DNA from 3 places in the Paenibacillus sp. sg306046 genome. Region 3 is predicted to be linked to each of the others. Evidence: riboswitches for the same ligand, from Rfam matches in the RefSeq annotation. Region 3 holds a riboswitch; each other region holds the start of a gene.
What was found. A riboswitch is a leader RNA that binds a small molecule or an ion and turns the genes downstream of it on or off. The one in region 3 is predicted to bind thiamine pyrophosphate.

Region 1 (6,145 bases), on a different contig from region 3:
GCTACCGCAGTAAACCAGATGGCGCCAAGCTGTCCAAGCGGGGCAAAGACAAGCGCTGTCATGATCGAAGCGAGCGATTGCCCGGAGTTGCCGCCGACCTGGAAAATCGACTGGGCGAGCCCGCGACGGTTGCCGCCCGCCATATAGGCGACTCGGGAGCCTTCCGGGTGGAAGATCGCCGACCCGATGCCGATCAGCAGGACGGAGAGCAGCACAAGCCAATACGTTGGAGCAAGCGACAGCCCCAGTACGCCAACGAAGGTAAAGCACATGCCGATCGGCAGCATATAAGGACGAGGCTTTCGGTCGGAATACAAGCCGACAAGCGGCTGCATAACAGAAGCGGTCATATTCAGCGCAAACACAATAATGCCCGACTGCATGTAGCTGAGCCGCATGCTGTCCTTCAGAATCGGCAAAATGGCCGGGATCACCGACTGAATCGTATCGTTAAATAGATGCACAAGGCTGATGGCCAGCAAAATGCGAAAGACGGTCGGCTTCACGCCCGCTTGAGATGTCCGGGATGAAGCCGAGCCGTCTGCTGGCTTGGTAGAAACGTTCATGATGCCTGACTCCCTTCTTGTTCGCCGCCCGGCAGGCGAGCGGGTCCGCCGATGCGGACATTCGGATATGCCGAAAAGGGGACAGGCGATGCTTGTCCCTCGGTTCCGGTTTGGCTGGCGCACGTCCGGCGGCTTCTTAAAATTACGTTCCCGCCGGGTGACGGGTTAGAGTGCCAAGCGCTTCGCCCATTTTTACTTTGCTGCCCACAGAAAGGTCGGAGCGGCTGGCGTAGGTGCCATTTTCCATCAGCAGTACGACGGTGGAGCCAAATTCAAAGTAAGCAAGCTCATCGCCCGCCTGCACCTGATTAGGCAGAGGAGACACGTATTGAATCGAGCTGACGTTCAGCGCGCCAACCTTGACAACCGCAACCTCTCCCGCGCCATGCTGCATATACGTGATCAGCCGCTCATTGCGGCTAAGCACGCGGCGCATATGCTTCAAGCCGAAGTCATTGACCGGATACACCTTGCCGGGTACATGCTCCTTCTCGATAATTTCGCCTGCGACCGGGGTGTGAATGCGGTGGTAGTCGGTCGGGCTTAAATACAGCACATAAAAAAAGCCGTTTTTGTAGTTAATGCGGCGCGGGCTGAAGTTCAGCAGCTCTTCGACGGTGTAGTCCTGCCCCTTCACGTTCAGCATCGTGCCTTCCACGATCTGGCCCATTCCTGTAATCAACGCGTCGACCGGACTGACGATGATGCCCTCCTGCCGGTCAACGGGACGCAGGCCAGGCTTGAGACGCCGGGTAAAAAAGTCATTCAGGGAGCCATAGCCCGCGAGCGGCTTCTCCGCATCCTCGATGCGAATGCCGTATGTTTTGGCGAATTGCGGAATAAACGCGCGGCTGGCGCGGGATTTGGCGAAGGCGCCCGTCAGACGGGATACGCTTTTGCGTGACGAAAGCTCCGTAAGAAGCCGAAAAAACGTTATTTTCATAAGGGTCGGATGTCACCTATTTCTACATGATCATTTAGTGGAAGCCTACCGATTATCTTGACACAGAACGGGGGACAAAGCAACCGCTAAACAACGGCAAAAAAGCGAGAAGGCCCCTCAAAGGAGCCTTCATGGATGACCGGCCTCGGCTTTTCGGCGCAATGCCCTCTTTCTTCTATTTCCTGTACTCCCCGCAGGCGACGCAAGCTGCCAAATTGACCATAATCGGGCTGCAAGCGCCTGACCATTTCGTGCAATGAATCGGCGTACGGCAGCCGGGCTCGCCTTGAATTTGGCTGCAAAACGGGCAGTCGGCTACGATGCTGACGGTAACGGGCAGCGGCTCGTGATCCGGAGCCTCCGGCGTATAAGGCGGCGGTTCGGAACCGGGCCATTTCCTGCCAAACGCCGCATTGCAGATAGCGCTTTCAATAATAAAAATCCCCGCTTTCTCTATAGTTATTCTCCCGTGCTATGATGTATCGTTATCTTAACAGACATGCCACGAGAAGACTAGGGAAATTTGCTAAATGTTACATTAATTTTTTTTTGTATTGACATTTAGCCCATTCATGCTAGTATGTTTATGTCACTAGGGGAGCCTAACCGGCTGAGATTGGATCGACAGATCCTAGACCCTCTGAACCTGATCTGGGTGATGCCAGCGTAGGGAAGTGGAGAACGCAGACGATCTTGAGTCCGTTCACTTGTGCTCACAAGCCGCTTCCGTATGACGGAGGCGGCTTTTTTGCGATCATCCACGCTGGAAGAGAGGGCCGCGATGCTGCGGCGTGATCCCGGACGAACTCGATAAGGGAGTGGAATCAAGTCATGTCAAAAGGGTTAAAGCTGACCGACATTTTGGTCACCATCGTCATTGCCGTTGTGTTCGGCATCATTTACCGGGTATGGGGCGATGTGTACAACGTATTTAAAGTGCCCGGCATCCCGCTGGAGCAGCTGATTTACGGCATGTGGTATATGGCTGCGGCTGTCGCCTTCCTCATCATCCGCAAGCCGGGCGTAGCGGTGCTGGCCGAAGTAGCCGCCGCCTTGTTCGAGATGCTGCTCGGCTCGCATTACAGCGTGTCGTCGCTGACTTACGGCATCGTGCAGGGGCTGTGCGCGGAGCTGACCTTCGCGGCGTTCCGCTACCGCAGCTTCTCGCTGCTTGTAGCCGGTCTGTCAGGTATTGCGGCCGCGATTGGCGCATTGGTTATGGACATCTACGGAAATTACTTGACGGAATATTCGCCGTGGCTGATCGTGCAGTATGTGCTGTACCGGTTCGTCGGCGCGTTCCTGATCTGCGGTACGTTGAGCTATGCCTTGGTGAAGGCGCTGGAGAAGACCGGGGTGACGCAACTGGTGCGCCCGGTCAGTCAGGATGATCTGGATTCGCTTGGTCGGTAAACATAAGGAAAACGGGTGAGGGAGCATGACGCGATTCGCGGATAACAAGACGGGCAGTGAGGCGGACCGCGCTGTCTGGGTAAGCGAGCTGCGGCTCAAATTTCCGGGCAGCAAGGCTTTATGGTTCGACCAACTATCGCTAACGATCCGGCCGGGGGAGAAGGTGCTGCTGCTTGGGCCAAGCGGCTGCGGCAAGTCGACGCTGCTGCAAGTGCTGGCCGGACTTGTTCCCGCTGTGATCGAGCTGCCGATGAAAGCGGCCGGCGTCGGACGGCCCGCCTCCTGGGGGTATTTGTTTCAAGATCCGGATACGCAGTTTTGCATGCCGATTGTGGATGAAGAGCTGGCCTTTGTGCTGGAAAATTTATGTGTTCCCCGCGAGCAGATGCAGGAGCGAATCGGAGCGCTGCTGGCCCAGGTCGGACTGGCCGCTGTTGATCCGCGCACGCCGATTGCTTCGCTGTCCGGAGGGATGAAGCAGAGGCTGGCGATGGCTTCGCTGCTGGCGCTGGAGCCGGACGCCTGGTTTCTGGATGAGCCGTCCTCGCTGCTCGATCCCGAGGGTACCCGTGAGATCTGGGACACGGTCAAGCGGGTAACGGCCGACAAGACGGTCATTATCGTGGAGCACAAGCTGCATGAAGTGATTGATTTCATCGACCGTGTGGTGCTGTTTGATGGAGCGGGCCGCATATTGGCGGATGGCGAGCCGGAGCGGCTGTTCCGTGAGCGGCGCAGCGAGCTGCAAAGCTACGGCATCTGGTATCCCGGCGTGTGGAACGATTATACCGCGGACGGCGTGCAGCTGGGGACCGGGACCGGGCTGCGCCGCCTCCCGGCGACGGCGGGCTTGCCGCTTCCAGCCGCCGGCGGGGAGCCGCTGCTCCGGCTGCAGCAGTTCGCAGGCTACCATGGCAAGGAGCGGAAGCTGGCGGCTGCGGGCGCACAGGTGTGGCCGGGCGACTGGATTGCGGTCATCGGCGAAAACGGCGCTGGCAAAAGCACGCTGCTGTCCTCGCTGATGCAGCTTATTCCGACCGAAGGCGACTATGTGCTCGCGAATCGGCGGGTGAGCGGGCTGGACGATGTCGTACATCAGGCGGCGTATGTGTTTCAAAATCCGGAGCTGCAGTTTATTGGCAGCAGCGTATTCGAGGAAGTGGCGTTTAACTTCCGGCGGGACGGGGAGTCGGCGGAGGCTGTGCTAGCGCAGACCGACGAGCTGCTCGCAGCTTTTGAGCTGAGCGGACAGCGGGAGCTGCATCCGTATCAGCTGTCGCTGGGCCAGAAGCGGCGGCTGTCGGTAGCGGCTGCGACCGTGAAGGCGCAGCGGCTGCTGCTGCTGGATGAGCCGACATTTGGCCAGGATGCGGTGAATACGTTCGCGCTGCTGGAGAAGCTGGAGGCGTGGCGGCAGCGCGGGCTGGCGATTGTGATGGTGACGCATGACATGGACATCGTCAGCCGCTTTGCTACGCGGGTCTGGGAGGTGCGGCAGGGCGAGCTGACGGTTGGGGAGCCGTCAGCTCGTCCGGTCGGCAGCCGGCCCGGCCTGGGCGTTAGTCAGGGCGGTGGGCACAAGAAGGCCGCCGGGGAGCTGAATGATCGCGTTGATCATGCTGGCGAAGGACGGCATCACGGCCGTACAGGTCGCGCCAGCGGCGAGCAGGCTGCGGCCTCAGGGCTGACTGAGACCGCAGCTGCGGATGCCATCGGCCCAGCGCTGGCCGGTACGGCCGACAAGGGAAGGGGCTGAGCATCTATGCTGGAATTGCTGAGCGGCCGCACGACCTGGCTGCATCGGGTCAACCCGAGCTTCAAGCTGCTTGTGTCGATGGGAGCCTTTCTGATGGTGCTGTTCACGCATAACATCAATGTGCTGCTGCACATCACCTGGATGTATACGCTGCTGCTGTTTCTGGCGAGCGGTCAGCCGGCCCGGCGTTTGCTGTGGATGCTGCTGCCGTTTGGACTGATGTTTGTGTCATCGGCTGCCTCGATGATTTTGTTCGGCACCGGCGAGACGACCTGGTACCGGTATGGACTGATCCATATTTCGGAGGAAAGCTTTTACCGCGGGCTGCATCTTGGGCTGAAAACCGTCGATGCGGCACTGGTCGGCTTGCTGTTTGCGCTGACGACGAACCCGGTGCTGCTGTTTTATTCGCTTATGCAGCAGCTGCGGCTGCCTCCGAAATACGCCTACAGCTTCATGGCTGCGATCCGGCTGCTCGGACTGTCGGTAGCCGAATATAAAACCTTGCGCGCCGCCTTTCTGGTGCGCGGGGTGAAGCTGCGGCGGGGCGTCCGCGGCTTTGCCGAGTCGGTGCAGCGCTACGCGATTCCGCTGCTGGCGCAAAGCATCCGCCGCGCCCAGCGCATCGCCGTGGCGATGGAAGCGAAGCGCTTCGCTTCGGCGGCGGCCCGGACCTACTATTACAGGGTCGGCTGGTCGGCGAGCGACGGCTTGCTGGCCGGGCTGCTGCTGGGCATGTGGCTTGGCGCCTGGTGGTTTGCCCACCAGCTCCCGCATCTGGACATCACGGATGTGAGATAGGCGGGCAGCTGGGATATGGGTTTCTAATTAGGAAGGGAGACGATGGGATATGATCGCAACATCAAGCTTTTCCGCAGAGCTGAGAGAGGCTGTAAACGAAAGCTGGGAGGCCAGCTTCAAGCATCCGTTCGTGCAAGGGATCGGCGACGGCACGCTGCCGCTGGTGAGCTTCCGCCATTATGTGTTAAATGATGCGTATTATTTATCGCAATTTGCTCGGGTGCAGGCGCTTGGCGCGGCCAAGGCGCATGATCTGCCGACCGTCAGCCGGATGGCGGCCCACGCCCAAAGCACCTATGAAGCGGAGCTGTCGCTGCATGAAAAGTTTTCCGCGCTGCTCGGCATCACGGCAGAGGAGCGCGAGGCGTTCGAGCCGGCTCCAACCGCCTATGCGTATGCCACACATATGCTGAGCACTGCTTACAGCGGCACGATGGGCGACATTATCGCAGCTATTTTGCCGTGCTACTGGCTGTATTACGAGATCGGCGAGCAATTGAAGGATTGTACGCCCGAGGAGCCGATTTACCGCGATTGGATCGCCGCTTACGGGGGCGACTGGTTCCGCGTGCTGGTGGAGGAGCAGGTGAACCGGCTCGACGAGCTGGCTGAGCGGGCGAGTGAAGCCGACCGGGCGCGGATGAAAAAAATCTTTATCCTCAGCAG
Region 2 (6,145 bases), on a different contig from region 3:
GAATTGTCCGGTCCGCTCATCACTCAAGAAGAGCTGGCAGCAAGCTTTGCCCAAGCGGTCCAGCGCGATATTCAGGTTGTACATCTGGATGAGGAAGCATACGGCGGCATGTTGAGAGGAGCAGGACTGCCTGAGCCTGTCATTGCTCTGCTGGTTGCCATCCAGGGCGGCATACGTGACGGCGAGCTGGATATCCCAAGCGATGATCTGGAGACATTGCTGGGACGCCCCGTCACTCCGGTCCAGGAAGCCATCGCTCAAATCGTGAATGGATTTTCCCAGTAATAGCAGTCATTCTAACGCTCCCAGGCAAGCAGCTTGCCGGCTTCTTAGCTAGCAGAACACAGTAGATAAAAATCAAGGGTGTTACGTAATAGCTCAGGCTACTGCGTAACACCCTTAATTTTCATGTTTATGAAAACAGAGTCAAGAAAGCCCGCCTTTGGAACGCAGTCGCACGCTCCTTCTTGCAAGGGCATGCCTACAACTGCTTGCTGCGGTAGTGATGTCGGCCTAGCGCCGTAAACCCCAGCTTGCTGTACAGGCTCCTCGCAGGCGCATTGTCCTGCAATACCTGCAAGTACAGCCGCTGCGCTCCCTGCTGCAGCGACCAGTCCGCCAGCTTGCGGAGCAGTTGTCCCGCCATGCCTTTCCGGCGGTGCCGGGCGGCTACGATGACATTGCTGACGCCGGTGTACCCGCGTTCGCTGACGACCGTCGCCAGCGCCGCTGTTTCTCCTTCGTTCATAACGCGGACAAACGCCTTGACCGGACCAATCGCCGAAAAAATATGACGATACGCAGGCAGCCGCTCTTCGCCAAACCCTTCCAGCCGCAAAAAATCGGCCAGCCACTGCTCGTCAGCTTCGTCGGCGAACTCGTAATCAAACCGGCTGTCAAGCACGACAGAGCGAACAACGGCGTCCGCCTCACCTGTCATCAGCAAGCAGGGCATCTCCCGTACATACCCCGCCTCCGCCAGCAGTGCATCCAAACCGGCAGGCGAAGCGTCGCTGACATAAAAGCAGACCGGCAAGCCGCGCCGCCGGTAAAAGTCTTCGAGGTCCGCAAGCCAATCTGCGCAAGCCGGCAGCGGTCCAATCGAGTGGACACTGTTCGCCCGTCTGGTCGTGCCATACGTAGCACGCAGCCTCCAGCCTCCATACAACTGCTGCGTGAAGGCAGGCCAAGCGTTGGCTGCAAGCTCCTCCACCTGGACCAGCTCGGCCAAAAAGGGATGCAGCCGTTCAGGTTGCTTCGTTTCCATCATTTCCGTATCGCTTCGCGTCAGCTCAGCTCCATTGTCCGGCTGTTCCATTCGATTCCCCACTGGCTTTCTAGTACGTTCCATCCGCGTTCCTATTCTTCCATCAGCTTGATCCTTGCACGGTTCGCCAAATCCTCGCCCGTCGTCGTGTGCAGCCGGTTCAACAGCTCCGTCTGGAACGTACCCGGATGGCTGCTGCCGGAAATTTCGACTGCAAGCTCAGCGGCTACACCGTAGAAGGCAAGCGCAGTCGTCGCCGCGGCAACCAGGTCACGCTCGACCGCGGCAAAAGCGCCGATTATACTCGTCAGCAGGCACCCCGTACCCGTCACGGCTGTCAGCAGCGGCGTGCCGTTGCTGATCCGGTACGTCACGCTTCCATCACTTACATAATCATCCGCACCGGTGACAACAACAACAGCACCCAGTTGGCGTGCCGCCTTTCGCGCCAGCCCGGCTGCCTGATCGCCAGCCGCCTCGCCGGCATCAACGCCCTTGATCTGCACCTGCTCGCCAAGCACATTGGCAATTTCCGCCGCATTGCCGCGAAGTATGGAAACTTTGATTTTCTGCAAAATACGGCGCGATACCTCAGTCCGGTACGCAGTCGCTCCCGCGCCGACCGGATCGAAAATAACCGGGACGCCATGCGCGTTGGCCGAACGTCCGGCAATCAGAATCGACTCGACGATGCTTTGATCCAGCGTCCCGATATTGACAACCAGCGCCCCCGCAATTTTGGCCATATCAGCCACCTCTTCATGCGCATAAGCCATCACCGGCGAAGCGCCAAGCGCCAGCAGCCCGTTAGCCGTAAAGTTTGTGACTACGACATTCGTAATATTGTGGACGAGCGGTCTTTGCGCCCTTACCCGTTGCAGCATGTCGATTCTTGCTTCGATTTCCATTCTGGTAGTCCCCCTTGAATTTAGGCAGTAGCCATGTGGTTGTCCATGTGTCATCCGGTGAAAGTCCTATTCGGACACCTGACTTCGCGCCTGGTCGCAGCTTGAAAAAAAACACACTCCGCCCTAAGCAAAGTGTGTTTCCCGCACTCTCCCTACGCTGGCATGATCCAACAGGTTCAAATGGTTAACGGCAGCTTCAGCCGTACTCTCAGCCCGATTTCCCCCGGACTCCCATGGTTCTATTCATTTCCTTTAATAATAGCGATTGCGACAAGTCCGGTCAAGGCAGCATTTTTTTAGGCTTCTGGCAAATCTGCGAGGCGAAGGTACGCTGCAGCTGTCCTTTATTGGGCTTTTCTAAGCATTTCCAGCTTGAGGCGATCTTCGCCCTGCAGTCTGGCCAGAGCAGCCACTTCTTCCTTCGTTGCGCAGCTTTCCAGCTTGACATGAACAAGCTCCAGCATGCCAATGACATCTTCGTTCTGGTTGGCTTCAATGCGGTCCAGCTGCTGCCTGACCTCGGACATTTCCTGCTTCAATCCGGCGACGTCCTGCTTTAACGTTGAGACATCCTGCTTCAGCTCTGCGACATCCTGCTTTAAGCCTGCAAAATCATGGACAAGGGTGGAAAGTAACGCTTCGATACGATTTAATGAATCAGACATCGGCTGCCTCCTATGGATCATCAAAACAAGCAACAGGTAACTAAAAGCCCGATGCTAAATCACGCGCGTAGCTTCTCCTCTCATTCTACCATTTCACCGAAAATTGCCAAGCCTATTTTTCGAAGACGACTTGTGCTTTATCCCGATATTTTGCATCATTAGGGAGAACCTCTACAACTCCACCGCAGATGGGAGTGACGGTCTTGCAGCATTCAGCTTTATTTCATGCCGACCCGCTTCAGGATGATTTTCATCCGCATGTATCCGCTTACTATTTCAAGCAATGGGATGGATTCGAGATGCCCTTTCACCGGCATCCCGATACCGAAATTATGTATATCATTTCCGGCCACTGCCGGGTCGATCTGCAGAGCGGAGACGGCATTGAAGCCGTTTCGCTCAAAAAAGGCGAATTTATTATGCTAAATGCCTGCATCTTGCATCGGTTGATGATCGAAGCCGGCACATCCTGCCGGATGCTGAACGTCGAAATCCGGTTTAACCGCTGCCAGCCCGGAGACCTTTTCCCTTCGATTCGGGTGCTTGCGGCCCAGGATGAGCTGCTGCGCGGTCTGCTGCACACGGCTAAAACCCATCTGGTGCTGCGTGACCCCGATGACATGTATCATCTCTTGAAGGGGTTGGTGCTGGAGCTGGATGGAGGTCCGAAAAGCAGCAAGCTGCTGATCCGCCTGCAGATCGCGGAGCTGCTGATCCGAATCGCGCGGCTGCACCGCAGCACGGAGGATAGTCTGCACCCGCAAGCCGATTATTATGTCCGGCAGGCCACCGAATACATCCATCATAACTATGACCGGGACATACAAGTCAAGGACATCGCCGCCGCCGTCAACCTGCATCCGGGTTATTTGCACCGGATTTTCCGGGCGCACACCAGCCAATCGCCGATGGGCTACCTAACCAAGCTGCGGATGGAAAAAGCAAAAATGCTGCTGCGTACCGACATTCCCATTTTGGACGTAGCTGATTATGTCGGTGTGGGAAGTCGGCAATATTTTCATTCTTTATTCAAAAAACAGACCGGCCTGACTCCGACCGAGTTTCGTAAATCCATCCGCGCCGAAGCGTATCGCCAGGAACCAAGTGAGGATTTTTGACAGTACCGCTCCACGCTGGTCACGATCTTAGTAACCTGAGCTGCCGCCGCCCTGCTACAATCAGCTTGTGAACAGCCAAATCGACTCAGTTCCAGGAAAATGGAGGATTTTGATATGTCATTTAAGGTTGCTTTTATCGGGGCAGGCAGTATCGGATTTACACGGGGCATTTTGCGGGATCTGCTGACCGTGCCGGAATTTAAAAATATTGAAGTTGCATTTACAGACATCAATGAGCACAATCTCGATATGGTCGCTCAGCTCTGCCGCCGGGATATCGCGGAAAATGGGTTATCAGTGCCCATCCACGCGACAACCGACCGTCGGGAAGCTCTGCGCGGCGCGAAATACATTTTGTGTACGATTCGTGTAGGCGGGCTGGAAGCTTTCGCCCATGATGTGGACATTCCCTTGAAGTACGGCGTCGATCAATGCGTAGGCGATACCCTCTGCGCAGGCGGTATTATGTACGGGCAACGCGGCATTTCCGTGATGCTGGACATTTGCCGTGACATTCGCGAAGTGGCCGCGCCGGATGCCCTATTGTTGAATTATGCCAATCCAATGGCGATGATGACGTGGGCCTGCAACAAATACGGCGGCGTGCGTACGATCGGTCTCTGCCATGGCGTCCAGCACGGGCACAAGCAAATTGCGGACGTATTTGGCCTGGAGCAACAAGAAATCGATATCATCTGCGCTGGCATTAACCACCAAACCTGGTATATCCAGATTCGGCACAAAGGCAAGGATTTAACTGAAGGACTGCTGGAGGCATTCGAGCGTCATGAGGATTTTGCCCGAACCGAAAAGGTGCGGATTGATATGCTGCGCCGCTTCGGATACTATAGCACCGAATCGAATGGTCATTTGAGCGAATATGTGCCCTGGTACCGCAAGCGTCCGGAGGAAATCAACGACTGGATTGACTTGAGCAAATGGATTAACGGAGAGACGGGCGGCTACCTGCGCGTGTGTACCGAAGGACGCAATTGGTTTGAAACGGACTTTCCGAACTGGATGAAGGACCCTGCGATGGAGTTTGTGCCGGAGAAACGCGGTCACGAGCATGGCTCGTACATCATCGAAGCGCTGGAAACAGGACGTGTATACCGCGGACATTTTAATGTGGAGAATAAAGGAATCATTTCCAATCTGCCCGCCGATGCCATCATCGAAGCGCCAGGGTATGTCGATTATAACGGGGTTTCGATGCCAACCGTCGGCGATCTGCCGCTAGGCCCGGCTGCCGTCTGCAACGTCAGCATTTCAGTCCAGCGACTGGCTGTTGAAGCAGCTGTACATGGCGATATCAACCTGCTGCGTCAAGCATTTATGATGGACCCGCTCGTCGGCGCTGTCTGCAATCCGAAGGAAATTTGGCAAATGGTCGATGAAATGCTTGTGGCTGGCGAGCCTTGGCTGCCGCAATATGCCGAAGCCATCACAGCAGCCAAGCAAAGGCTGGCCACACAGCCGCGGATAGCCACACGTGAAGGCTACCAGGGCGCCGCCCGCCTGCCTGTAAAATCAGTGGCCGACATGCAAAAAGACCGATCTGCAGCCAATGAAAATGCAGGCGAGTCCGATAAAGGCAAAGACCGGGCCAAGGCAGCTCAATAGGCGCTAGTCCTACCTGATCGGCCTGACATAGACATGATCATCAAGCCTGTTCAAGCAAAGGCACGCTTTCCAAGAAGCAGCCTTGCTTGAACAGGCTTGACACTTAATTGTCGTAGGCCGCCAGACGGTCCAGCTCGTCTTCCGACAGCTCTGTCAGCTCACGAATTGCGGCGCGGTCCAGACCCTTGGCATGCAGCTTGCGTACAATTTCCGCCTGACCCTCTAGTCTTCCCTCTAGTCTACCCTCTTCTCTCCCCGCTTCTCTGCCCTCAGCCATCAAGCTGTTAAATTCAATCAGCGCATGCTCGCGCGCTTCATACAACCGCAGCGTCTCCTCGTCTCCGCTCAGCCACTCCAGCCTTGCTTCCGTCTTCCGAATATCGGGGTCCATGCTGATCAACTCCTCCAATTGGGCTTCAGGCAGCTTCTCATCAAGAAATAATAACCAGCGATGCAGCGGATTAGCTAAGTCCTTGGGGGCCGCTTTAAATTTGGGATATTCTATAAAATGCAACTCCATAGCTTCGGTCAATAGAAAATCAGGCTCCTGGTCTTTTTTTCTAT
Region 3 (6,145 bases):
ACGCGCTCAGCATGCACAGCAGCGATGACACCGCAAATACAGTCAGCCCAATTAGCAGCGGACGGCGGCGGCCGTACTTGTCGCTGAGCGGCCCCGCGGCCAGCTGTCCGAGCGCCAAGCCAAGCAAGCAAGCCGTCAGGCTAAGCTGCGCCATCGAGGCGCTTGTGTTCAGGTCACCCGCCAGCTGCGGCAGCGCAGGCAAGTACATATCAAGCGACAGCGGCCCGAAGGCCGACAGCACGCCTAACACAAGCGCCATCCATAACCGGCGTGATTGAGCTGGAGAAGCAGCCTGCCCCGGCCTGTCGGCGGCGCCGGCCCGCTTCGGTTGTCCTTCCAGACTTTCTTCCATTCAGAGATCCTTCCCTTCCTTGTTCAACCACATTAACCCTGCATAAGCGCTCAACCTGAGAATGCTTGCCGGGACAACGTTTTTCAAAGTAGGCGATAGCGGAGCATAGGCAGGAACAGGTCTACCTCCTCCTCTTCCTGCCATGCATGCCTGATCGCCTGCCCGGGCACACTTGGCGGAGGAGATCGGCTGCATCTATAGCCCGTCGCGCTCCAGTTGGTTGTTATAGGCTTCCAAGTGCTCGCTCAGCCGCTTGATCTTGTCCTCAAACTCGCGGACCTCCTCCTCCGGCAGCGACGCAAAAATCGTATCCGCACGGCTGGCAAAATGCTGCCGCCAGCGCAACAGCTGCTCCATGCCCACGTCCGTCAGGCGAACAAACATAATACGCCGATCCTCCTCGGAGCGCACCCGTTCAACCCACCCTTTTTCCTCCACTTTATCAATCAAATTCGAAGCTGCTCCGATCGTAATGCCAAGCGCGGAAGCTACGCAATTGATCTTGAGCATTTCCTTCTCCAGCTTAAATACAAGCGATACAGCTGACGGCGGTATGCCAGCCTCCTGGCTGACAAAGCACAACGTTTGTTTCAGCTTGCTGTCTAGATCGAGCAGACTGCGCCATAGCGAGCTGACCGGATGCTCGGACATCGTGCCTCACCTCACTGATGATCTTATTTTTATTTGTTTACCGTTGACAGCAGAATAACGGATCGGTTATATTTTAGCACAACTACTATTCTAATAATAGTATTTTAATAAAACTAAATGCGCTCACGCGCTAAAGGAGATCGCTTTTATGGAAAAAGACCTTCCCGCCTCCGGCACCTTCCGCGAAAAGCTGGTCATCCGCCTCTGGAGCTTGACCGTGCTGCTGGTCGTCATGAATACGACGATGTTTAATGTGGCGCTGCCTACCGTCGCGCATGATCTGAATCTGACGCCGACAACGGCTTCGTGGATCGTGACGGGCTATTCGATTTGCTTTGCCATCGCGTCCATTGCCTATAGCCGGCTATCTGACTTTCTGCCGATTCGCAAGCTGCTGCTTGTCGGGCTGCTGCTGCTCGGCATCGCGTCGATCATCGGACTGACCGCCAGCAATTTCTACCTGCTGCTCGCAGCTCGGCTGCTGCAGGCGCTGGGCGCAGCAGCAGCCCCGGGCCTCGGCATCGTGCTGGTCACCCGCTTCGTTCCGCTGGAGCGCCGCGGCCAATCCATGGCCTCCATCATTTCGGCAGCTTCGTTTGGCTTCGGGATCGGCCCGATCGTCGGCGGCGCACTAACCCAATATTTCGGCTATACATCGTTATTTGCGGTCACGTCCCTCGTGCTGCTGGCGCTGCCGTTGTTTCTTCGTCACCTGCCTGCCCAGGAAAGCTCGTCCGTACACTTCGACGTACCGGGCGCTTTGTTCATCGGCGTAGGCGTAACCGGCCTGCTGCTGTACTTGACCGGCCAGACGCTGCCTGCGCTGGCTGCGGGCCTGATCGCCCTGACCGCGTTTTGGCTGCGTATCCACCGGACTTCACATCCGTTCGTTCAGCCGGCTCTGCTGCGCAACCGCACCTATATGAACTTGTCTGCGCTGAATCTACTGGCCTATGTGTTGAACTTTGCCATGCTGTTTCTCATGCCGCTGGTGGTGATCAAGCTGTTCAACCACAGCTCGGTGTTTGCAGGGCTGATGATTTTCCCCGGCGCTATGCTCAGCGCGCTGCTCTCGCCGTTCATCGGCCGGGCGATCGACCGCGCTGGCAACGTGAAGGTGATCATCGGCGGCTTTTCCACCCTTGCGGCGGCTATGCTTGCCTTTGTCCTGCTAGGCGTTCAATCGCCTTATGGCCTGATGGTGTCGTATATGGTGATGAGCGTCTCCTTCTCTGCCGCAGGCTCCGGAGTGTCCAATGAAATTTCCCGAACCCTGCATAAAGATGAGATCGGCAGCGGCCTCGGCATGCTGCAGCTGACGCAGTTTTTCGGCGGCGCGCTTGGCGTCGCATTAACCGGAGCCAGCCTCGTCTGGCAAACGAACCGGCCGTTGGCCTCCGCTTATGAAGCCGAATTTTGGGGCATGCTGGCCGTAGCCGTTCTGGCCCTGCTGCTCGCCCTCCGGTATGTACGGGCGAAAAAAGCAGCAGCCGGCGGCATGAGCCCGATGCCCGAGCAGGCTTGATGTGTGGCGGCCGGGCGAGCCTGACTCGCGCGTAGACGACACAGTGACACAGCGTACTTCGTGCTGTGTGGCTTGTCAGACGCTTGGCAGGTTTGACACTGACACGAAGTCACATCTAGCATCCTTCGCTCACTTAAATTTCTCGCATCCATACACGCCCGGAACAACAAGACTCAACACCGCTAACTTGCAAGTGCCGCATAACGTAATAGTTCCATCCTACAGATGGCTTACGTTATGCGGCACTTGTTTAATTCCGCACGCAGAAAAAACTGCTTGGCTAATAAGTATGATATTTCAGAGGGCAGGAATGTCCCCTGAGAGAGGACGTTTACAGAACTTTGTCTTTTAAAAGGCGGACATAAGGGGACATGATCACGATCTACGTATAGCCGAGCTAGAAATCCATATCTAGCAGTATATAACCCATCAACATCTAGATCTGGACATGTGAGCAACAGGAGAACTGACGAAGCAATGTCCACTGAGCAAAAGACACATGTCTACTGGATATGGACATACACGAGACAAGGAGCCCGACTCCACAGCTCCGCAAATTGCGCAGCGTCATTTGCATCGGCGATCGAGCCGGAACGAAGCCCGTCACCCAGCGAAAACGAAACGCCGTAAGCTTTCATAATTTCGCAAATTTCCTCGAAATGCGTGTACAGAAAGTTTTCCTTATGATGAGCCAAGCACCAGGCCGCCATAATGGAGCCGCCGCGCGAAACGATGCCCGTCACCCGCTGGGCCGTCAACGGAATATAACGGAGCAGCACGCCCGCATGAATTGTGAAGTAATCCACGCCCTGCTCCGCCTGCTCGATCAGCGTATCGCGGAATACTTCCCAGCTTAACCCCTCCGCCTTGCCGTTCACCTTCTCCAGCGCCTGATAGATCGAAACCGTCCCGACCGGAACCGGGGAGTTTCGAATGATCCATTCGCGTGTCGTATGAACATGCTTCCCCGTCGACAAATCCATAATCGTATCCGCGCATAATGCAGCTGCGACACGTTGCGCCCCGGCTTCGCCCGCCGCGGCCGCGCCGACGCCGGAAATGGCTCCGCCCCCCGCTCAGCCCGCGTTGCCGCCGAACCAAAGCCGTCATCCGCCGGCCTTGTCGAACGCCCTTCGTACGCCTCCGTATCGCCGCGCGGAGCGAGGCCGGAAGCGGAGGATAAGCAGGCAACACCAACGGCTGCGCCCGCCTGCGGCGGACCCGTCTCGTCTGGACATGAACGGCAAGCGGCCGGCAGACAGCCGTCCGGCTGCTGCGCTTGACATTCAAAAAACCGCTCCATCGAAGAAGCGGTTGAAGGTGCAAACATACGCTGACAACAGCATGTCCACTCGGCCAATTACAGCTCCGTTCCCTGGACATCCTTGTTGTGCGATGAACTCACTTTCCCACTTTCCTACGCTGGCATAACCCAGATCAGGTTCAAAGGGACCAAAGCGTAACGCTTTATCTCAGCCATCGACGGCGCCCCTAGTGGATTTCCTAGGTATACTACACTCATTCTATATGTTGGATGACAATGGGCGAAGTTTTCGGCACCCCCGTCTTTCTGCCGGGCAGCAGCTCGCGGACAAGCTTCAGCGGCTTCCACTCCTCCGGCAGCAGCCGCTGGTAAGCCTGTTGTCGGTAACGGTCGTCGATCAGCAGCAGCGCACCATAATCATGCTCCGTCCGAATCAGCCGTCCCCCCGCCTGCAGCACCTTGTTGATGCCGGGAATAACATACGCGTAATCGAACCCGTTTTTACCTGTACGATCGAAATACGACTTAATCGCGTCCCGTTCCGGGCCAAGCTGCGGCATTCCGACTCCGACGACCGCCACCCCCGTCAGCCGCTCCCCGGTCAAATCAATACCCTCGGCAAACATACCGCCCAGCACGGCAAATCCAAGCACCGGCTTGTCGCGTCCCGCCTGAAACTCCGCCAGAAAGGCCGCCTGCTCCTCCTCGCTCATCTCGCCATGCTGCACGAGCAGGTGAACGGACGGGCAGCTTTGCTCTGCGAAGCAAGCCAGCACCTCGTTCATATACGCATAAGAAGGAAAAAAAACGAGCCGGTTGCCTGGCTTTTGCTCCCCAATTAACGTATGCAGCGCCTCGGCAATGACGGCCTTCGAAGCCTCGCGATCTTTATAACGCGTAGACAGCGGCAGCAGTCCGACCGCCAGCTGCTCCTTGCGAAACGGCGACGGAATTGTCACTGCGTAATCATTCGCTTCGCCGCCCAGCATGTCCCGGTAATACCCTAGCGGGGACAAAGTGGCCGAGAACATAATTTGCGACCGGTAGCCTTTGGCCATCTGGCGCAGCAGCGCCGACGGGTCGAGACATAGCAGCTTGAGCCGCACGCCCCCGGACGACCATTCGGTCAGCGTCACGAACCGTTCGTCATACGTATCAAGCACGCGGCTGTACCGCTGACAGGCGAAGTATGTATCCAACAGCAGCTGCCGCAACTCACCCGTACCGGGTCCGGACAACTCCCGCTCCGCCGCCTGAATAAACGACTCCACACATACGCCCAGCTCTTCCGGCGGCTCTCCGTGAACGCAATGCTTGGCTGATGCGCCCGCTGAGCTAACTATTGCTCCTGTGGCTCCGGTCTTTCCCGTGGCTTCCGTTGCTCCGGCCGTCTCGGCTGATCTGGCCGTTAAACCGGTCATCCCACGAGCTCCAGAAGCAGGCAACAGCTCCCGCCCTATACCGTCTGCCGCGGCCCAACCAACCCCTGCATCGGCTGCGGCGCATGCTTTGCGCCAGGCGATAAAACAAGCATTCACCGCCTTGGCGGCCTCGTATACCGCGGCGTTTACACCTTTGTACGCACGCTGCAGCGCCAGAAACGGCGCCTTCGTCAGCTCCGCCGAATACATGTCCCGGCCGCGGTCCACCAAATTATGCGCTTCATCGACAAGCAGCACGGCTTGCCGCTTCTGCTCCTCCGATTGGCGCTTGAGATAAACGCGCGGATCATAAATGTAATTGTAATCGCACAGCACGGCATCGGCCGTATAGGCGGCGTCCAGCGACAGCTCAAACGGGCAAACCATATGCCTGCGAGCGTATCGCTCCACCGTTTCCCGCGTGATCAATGTCTCATGGGTCAGCAGATCAAGCAGCGCAGCCTGCACCCGGTCATAATGACCGTCGGCAAATGGACAAAATTCCTTGTCACAGCGCGTTTCCTCCTGAAAGCAAATCTTGTCCTTCGCCGTCAGCGTAACGGACCGCAGGCGTAAGCCTCCCGCCTTTAACAGCGCGAGCGCTTCCTCTGCCGCCGTACGGGTCAACGTTTTCGCCGATAAATAAAATACGCGCTGGAGCAACCCTTCGCCGATCGCCTTCACGGCCGGGAACAGCGTGGACATCGTTTTACCCGTTCCGGTCGGGGCGCGGGCAAATAAACGACTGTCCTGCGCAATCGCCGTGTACACCGCGCCCGCAAATTTCCGCTGCCCGCTCCGGTAGGCGGGAAACGGAAACGCCAGCTGCTTGATGCTCGCATCCCGCTGCTGCACATGATCAAGCTGCAGCCGGGCATACGGCGCATAAGCCTCAGCATACCGCTGCAGCTCCGCAGCCAGCGCTTCGATGT

Region 1: it holds a riboswitch for thiamine pyrophosphate, as region 3 does, so the genes downstream of both, AC6ROY_RS16515 (ECF transporter S component) here and AC6ROY_RS11880 (phosphomethylpyrimidine synthase ThiC) in region 3, are expected to answer to the same signal.
Region 2: it holds a riboswitch for thiamine pyrophosphate, as region 3 does, so the genes downstream of both, thiM (hydroxyethylthiazole kinase) here and AC6ROY_RS11880 (phosphomethylpyrimidine synthase ThiC) in region 3, are expected to answer to the same signal.

The regions. Positions count from the first base shown of each region.
Region 1 is NZ_JCAMRT010000015.1:124,817-130,961, forward strand. Features, by position in the region: gene AC6ROY_RS16505 (MFS transporter) at 1-566, opposite strand, end outside; gene asd (archaetidylserine decarboxylase) at 709-1,509, opposite strand; TPP riboswitch at 2,094-2,199, shown strand; gene AC6ROY_RS16515 (ECF transporter S component) at 2,341-2,922, shown strand; gene AC6ROY_RS16520 (ABC transporter ATP-binding protein) at 2,948-4,678, shown strand; gene AC6ROY_RS16525 (energy-coupling factor transporter transmembrane component T family protein) at 4,685-5,479, shown strand; gene tenA (thiaminase II) at 5,529-6,145, shown strand, end outside.
Region 2 is NZ_JCAMRT010000017.1:94,457-100,601, forward strand. Features, by position in the region: gene AC6ROY_RS17655 (SDR family oxidoreductase) at 1-285, shown strand, start outside; gene AC6ROY_RS17660 (GNAT family N-acetyltransferase) at 482-1,318, opposite strand; gene thiM (hydroxyethylthiazole kinase) at 1,360-2,175, opposite strand; TPP riboswitch at 2,307-2,420, opposite strand; gene AC6ROY_RS17670 (hypothetical protein) at 2,520-2,840, opposite strand; gene AC6ROY_RS17675 (AraC family transcriptional regulator) at 3,035-3,958, shown strand; gene AC6ROY_RS17680 (alpha-glucosidase/alpha-galactosidase) at 4,073-5,581, shown strand; gene AC6ROY_RS17685 (Rpn family recombination-promoting nuclease/putative transposase) at 5,685-6,145, opposite strand, start outside.
Region 3 is NZ_JCAMRT010000009.1:180,792-186,936, reverse strand. Features, by position in the region: gene AC6ROY_RS11895 (multidrug effflux MFS transporter) at 1-259, opposite strand, end outside; gene AC6ROY_RS11890 (MarR family winged helix-turn-helix transcriptional regulator) at 548-1,003, opposite strand; gene AC6ROY_RS11885 (MFS transporter) at 1,152-2,528, shown strand; partial or broken gene AC6ROY_RS11880 (phosphomethylpyrimidine synthase ThiC) at 3,074-3,523, opposite strand; TPP riboswitch at 3,926-4,031, opposite strand; gene AC6ROY_RS11875 (helicase C-terminal domain-containing protein) at 4,047-6,145, opposite strand, start outside.